2 regions of the Bacillus carboniphilus genome follow, and region 1 is predicted to be linked to the other one. Evidence: riboswitches for the same ligand, from Rfam matches in the RefSeq annotation. Region 1 holds a riboswitch; the other holds the start of a gene.
What was found. Region 1 has a riboswitch for S-adenosylmethionine ahead of metK (methionine adenosyltransferase). Riboswitches for the same ligand answer to the same signal wherever they lie in the genome.

Region 1 (3,183 bases):
CAAATAATTCATTTCGCTCTGTATCCCAAATAAGAAAAGCAAACATCCCTCTTAATTCATGTACCACTTTTTCTTTCATTACTGAATAAAGGGCCACAATCACCTCTGTATCACTATTAGTATTTAATGTAACTCCTAGATCCTCTAGTTTCTTTTGCAACTGTTTATGATTATATATTTCCCCATTAAAAACAATCCAATAGCGACCATCTCCAAAGGTAAGAGGCTGTTTTCCTCCAGCTAAATCAACAATACTTAATCTTCTAAAAGCTAACGAAATATAATCATTATGATAATAGCCTTCATCATCAGGGCCTCGATGTATAATTTTACGACTTGCCTGTTCAATGTGCTCAATACGTTGTTCTTTATATTTTTTACTATGATCAAAAACACCTATAAACCCACACATTAACTTTTTCCTCCTTATCAAATTGTATCTATAATTATTCCAAAGATGGCTATAGTTTTAGTCAATAACCCATTAATTATATAAGAAAAAAAGAGCAACTTTAAAGTATCAAAAAAAAAACATATTTTATTAAATTATTCCCAAAATGCATTACTATATGGGGTTATAGCGAATAAATTTTTTCAAAAAAAGTGACTTCTGTTAAAAATAGAAGTCACTTTTACATAAATTTCACTCTTTATTTAGTTTTGTGCTTGTGCTTTTAATTGACTTGCTTTATCAGTTCGTTCCCAAGGAAGATCAATATCTGTTCGCCCAAAATGTCCATAAGCAGCAGTCTGTTTATAAATAGGTCTTCTCAAATCTAACATTTTGATAATCCCAGCTGGACGCAAATCAAAGTTTTCTCTGACAATATCCACTAGAATATTTTCAGGTACAATTCCTGTTCCGAATGTATTAATAGAAATTGAAACAGGCTGGGCAACACCAATGGCATAGGCTAGTTGAACCTCACATTTATCTGCTAACTGTGCTGCGACTATATTTTTAGCAACATATCTTGCTGCATATGCAGCAGAACGGTCTACTTTCGTAGCATCCTTTCCTGAAAATGCGCCTCCACCGTGGCGAGCATATCCACCATACGTATCAACAATAATTTTTCGGCCTGTTAGTCCTGCGTCTCCTTGAGGTCCACCAATAACAAAACGGCCAGTTGGATTAATAAAATATTTCGTGTCCTCATCGATTAGCTCTTTTGGAACAACTGGATCAATGACATATTCCTTTAGGTTTCTTTGGATTTGTTCTAATGAAACTTCTGGATGATGTTGAGTAGAAATCACAATGGTATCAATACGAACAGGTTTATCATTTTCATCATATTCAACAGTAACCTGTGTTTTTCCATCTGGACGCAAATAAGGGAGAATCTCTTCTTTCCTAGTTTCTGTTAAACGTCTAGCAAGCTTATGAGCTAAGGAAATAGGAAGAGGCATATATTCTTTTGTTTCATTACATGCATAGCCAAACATTAACCCTTGGTCACCAGCACCAATTGCCTCAATTTCCTCATCACTCATTTGACCTTCTCGTGCTTCTAATGCTTGGTCTACACCCATTGCGATATCAGCAGATTGTTCATCGATCGACGTTAAAACGGCACATGTCTCAGAATCAAATCCATATTTTGCTCTTGTATATCCAATTCCTTTAACTGTTTCACGAACAATTTTAGGGATATCCACATATGTATTTGTCGTAATTTCACCGGATACCAGTACTAAACCTGTTGTTACAGATGTTTCACAGGCTACTCGAGCATTTGGGTCATTCTTTAAGATTGCATCTAAAATTGAATCAGATATTTGATCACAAATTTTATCAGGGTGTCCCTCTGTTACTGATTCAGATGTAAATAAGCGTCGTAAGTTTGTCATCAATACTCCTCCTTAAGTTATATATAATCATGACGGATGATTCTTCTCTTATATAAACAGAACTCTAAAGGAACAATACTATTATTCCCTTTCATTCAACAGGTATTTCCCTAAATTGCAAGCAAAAACATCACAGAAATAAAAAAACCTTTCCATCATAATAATGAGGAAAGGGGGTGTTTACATCGTTTCCTTTCACTCTTATCGATCAAGGAATGTCCTTGCATCAGGTTAGCACCTTTTCACTACGTGAAGGTTGCTGGGTTTCATTGGGGCTGTCCCTCCACCTGCTCAGGATAAGAGAATATCCGTTTAAACATCTTAAATCACAAATGCCCTTTATGTCAAACTATACGTGTCTCAACTAATGAAATGTAAGGGTCATTACTTAACAAAGAAGGCAGTCGATTAACTCCATGACCTACTTTTCTCTTCAATAATACTTCATACAGTAACTAGACCATACTTCACCCACGCCTTCAAGTCACCCTTTAGAACTCATAATTTAACTCGACTTAAAGTTTTATTGTTATACAACAAATATATTGCCAATCAAACCATAAACCGATTTAAACATCCCACTAATAAATATCCGACAAAGCTAAAAAATAGGTTTCACTCTTCTTTTTACTGACACAAACTAAAGCTACATATAATTAAAGGTACTTTATCCATTTAAACTTGGAAATTTTTCTTTAATTAGTATAGACTATTCATTTAAATGTGTTATACTATTTATAATCATTCAACTACTATAAAAAGGATGGTATACCATGAATAAAGTAGATATTCGCTCTGAACTGAATCATTTGGTCAATAATCCAAATACTTATCATAATTTACCGGTCTCTCGTCTTGTTGAACTCGTTTTAGAAAGAAATGAAGGAATATTGACTTCCACAGGTGCAATCCGTGCAACCACTGGAAAATATACAGGTCGATCACCTAAAGATAAATTTATTGTAGAAGAAGAAAGTGTAAAGAATAAAATAGATTGGGGATCAGTTAATCAACCGATCTCTGAAGAGATTTTTGAAAAACTTTATACAAAAGTGATCGACTATTTAAAGGCAAAGAATGAACTTTTTTTGTTTAAAGGGTTTGCAGGAGCAGATTCAAAATACAGATTACCCATTCAAACTATTAATGAATTTGCATGGCATAATTTATTTGCCCATCAATTGTTCATTCGAGCAACAGATGAGGAATTAGTTGACCATAAAAACCCATTTACAATTATATCTGCACCTACTTTCAAAGCAGATCCAATTAAAGATGGTACTCATTCAGAAGCGTTTATTATGGTTTCTTTTGAAAAACGCATTATTC
Region 2 (3,183 bases), 190 kb from region 1:
TAGAGACGTATATATATTTGTTGATTCGGATTATTCAGGTGATAAAATTAGAGCGCATTTTAAAAAGGAATTTCCTGAGGCTATGCATCTTTATGTTGATAAAAGTTATCGGGAGGTTGCGACAGCTCCCGAGCGGCATGTTGCAACGGTCTTGGCACAGGCAAATTTTGAGGTCCAGTCACAATATTTGTCCAGTATTAAAAATAGTGACTTTTACTAATGAAGTTATCGAGTACTTTAGAAAGGTAAGAAGAGAGTTATGGAAGAAATCACAAAAGAAGAATTAATAGAACTATTTGAAAATCGTGAAGTTCATTTTATTTATTTATATACTCCTCTTTGTGGTACATGTCAGATGGCATCTAAAATGTTGGAAGTGACTGAAACTATACTTTCCATTAAAATATACAAAAAAGATTTGAATTACATACCAGAACATGCAATGAATTGGGGTGTTCAAAGTGTCCCAGCATTAATTATATTAAAAGAACAAAAAATTATTGAAAAAGTGTTTGCTTTTGGATCAGTTGAAAACATTATTTCCATCATTAATGAGCATCAGAATTCATAAGTTAACAAAAAAAACTTTTCGAGTTAGAGAATATTTCTTGGGAAATTGTCGAATGAAAAATAAAGGAAACCTCCTAAATAAAACGTACTTTTTATATTAAAGGAGGTTTTTGTGATGGATGAATTTCCTATACTAAATGAAGCGGTCAAAAAAATGGTCCCTCCATACAAGCTTACGGTTTGCTTTCAAAAAGAAAAGCAGAATGATCTATATATCTTGAAAAAACAAGGATTGATAAAGTGTGAAATAACCAATGTTCAGGTTGATATCGTGATTAAAGTGACTGAACCCTTCTTCGAAAATTTAGTAAAAGGAAAGGTGTCGCTTTATTCTTTAATAAAATCAAATGAAGTTACTGTAAAGGGATCGTATCGTCATATATTAAAATTGGATGCGATCCTTTATTTAAGGAATATTATTTAAAATATTCAGAATTTTTATTGACTTTCAGAAAAGTTGTTGCTATTATAAGTAATCATTAGAGTCACCATATAAAATCTTATCAAGAGAGGCTGAGGGACTGGCCCTAAGACGCCCGGCAACCGGTTTTAAACCACGGTGCTAATTCCAGCAGAATATCTATATTCTGAAAGATAAGAAGATAATCATGTTAAGTAAGAGATTAACATAGGTTACAGACCGTTACTTGATTATTTCTTCTTGTGAACGAGTTTGTCCCTTTTGTTAATCTCTTTTTGTTTTATCAAACTTAAAAAAGGAGAGGATTTACTGATGACTAAAGAATACCAATTGGAAACATTGAATATTCATGGAGGTTTACAGGATAGGTCCACCACAGGTGAAAGAGCAGTCCCCATTTATCAATCCACTGCATATTTATTTAAAGACACAAAACATGCTGCCAACTTATTTGCTTTGAAAGAGCCTGGTTATATTTACACTCGAATTCATAATCCTACAGTCACGGTACTTGAAGAGCGAATTTCCGCTCTTGAAGGAGGAATTGGTAGTTTAGCAGTTGCCAGCGGGATGGCGCCATTACTTTATCGATCTTAAACATAGCAGAAGCAGGGGATGAAATTGTTTCAGCCTCAACCTTATATGGAGGAACATACAATTTATTTGCGGTAACCTTACCTAAGTACGGAATTAAAGTGACGTTTGTTGATCCGACTGACCCAGAAAACTTTAGGCAAGCTATAACTTCGAAAACGAAAGCGATTTTTGCAGAAACCATTGGCAATCCTAGCTTAGTTGTCCTCGATATTGAAGCTGTTGCTGAAGTTGCTCATGAAGCAGGAATTCCATTAATTATTGATAATACTTTTGCTACTCCTTATTTATGTAGGCCGATTGAACATGGGGCTGATATTGTCATTCATTCTGCAACGAAATGGTTACTAGGAAATGGGACTACATTAGGAGGAATTATTGTTGATGGTGGGAATTTTGATTGGAATTCAGAAAAGTTTCCAAGCCTTATTCAACCTGATGAAAGCTATAATGGGATTGTTTATGCTAGGGACGTCCCTAAAGCAGCTTTCATAACAAAAGCGCGAGTACAGCTTCTAAGAGATCTTGGACCTGCTTTAAGTCCATACCATGCTTTTCAATTTAGTTTAGGTCTAGAGACACTACATGTGAGAATAAAGGAACATATCCGAAATACACGCTTGTTAGTGAAGTATTTACTAAAACACCCACAAGTAACTTGGGTGACTTATCCTGAATTAGATGAACATCCGACAAAAGAATTAGCCACTAAATATTTACCTAAAGGTGCCGGTTCTGTTATTGTCTTTGGGATTGAAGGCGGAAGAGCAGCAGGAGAGCAATTTATTAACTCAGTTCACCTATGGTCACATGTGGCAAATGTTGGAGATGCAAAGAGCTTAATTATTCATCCTACAAGTACAACTCATCAACAATTGAGTGATGAAGGATTGACCGATTCAGGAGTGACTGAAGATTTGATTCGATTATCTGTGGGCATCGAGCACATTGATGACCTTATAAAGGATCTAGATCAAGCCTTTAAAAAGGTTTTAGAATATGCATCGAGTGTGAAATAGGAGTAACGTAAAGAATTTTTTGTTGACACTATTTTTGACCCGTGATAGAATTCTCTCATGTTAAATAAGTACGTTAAAATTGAATAAAAGTTATTTTCTCTTATTTAGAGAGGTGGAGGGAAGTGCCCTATGAAGCCCGGCAACCGTCAATGAAATATTGAAATGGTGCCAAATCACGCAATGCGAATTATACTCGCTTTGAAAGATGAGGGAAAGGTTTTTAATACGTAATTTAAAATGCCTTTCTGCTTATATGCGGAAAGGCATTTTGTTTTATTTAACAGTCATTTTCAACATGAGGGAAGGTGAAGCAATGATCACGCTAACAAACATTAGTAAAGAATATGGAAGTGGTGCTATAAAAGCATTAGATGATATTAATTTAAAAATCAATAAAGGTGAAATATATGGAATAGTAGGTTACAGTGGGGCGGGAAAAAGTACGTTAATTCGCTTGTTAAATGGGTTGGAAACACCTACTGAAGGTGAAGTTCACATTGGTCAACTAAATCTTAGCAAGTTAAATGAAAAAGAATTAAGAAAACAAAGAAAAGAAATAGGAATGGTCTTTCAGCATTT

Region 2: another riboswitch for S-adenosylmethionine. It lies ahead of LC087_RS10435 (O-acetylhomoserine aminocarboxypropyltransferase/cysteine synthase family protein); the one in region 1 lies ahead of metK (methionine adenosyltransferase).

What each region holds. Positions count from the first base shown of each region.
Region 1 is NZ_CP129013.1:1,839,641-1,842,823, forward strand. It holds gene asnB (asparagine synthase (glutamine-hydrolyzing)) at 1-412, opposite strand, end outside; gene metK (methionine adenosyltransferase) at 655-1,854, opposite strand; SAM riboswitch class I at 2,053-2,157, opposite strand; gene pckA (phosphoenolpyruvate carboxykinase (ATP)) at 2,628-3,183, shown strand, end outside.
Region 2 is NZ_CP129013.1:2,031,767-2,034,949, reverse strand. It holds gene LC087_RS10450 (ribonuclease M5) at 1-220, shown strand, start outside; gene LC087_RS10445 (thioredoxin family protein) at 260-571, shown strand; gene LC087_RS10440 (hypothetical protein) at 686-994, shown strand; SAM riboswitch class I at 1,068-1,171, shown strand; partial or broken gene LC087_RS10435 (O-acetylhomoserine aminocarboxypropyltransferase/cysteine synthase family protein) at 1,304-2,604, shown strand; SAM riboswitch class I at 2,702-2,816, shown strand; gene LC087_RS10430 (methionine ABC transporter ATP-binding protein) at 2,918-3,183, shown strand, end outside.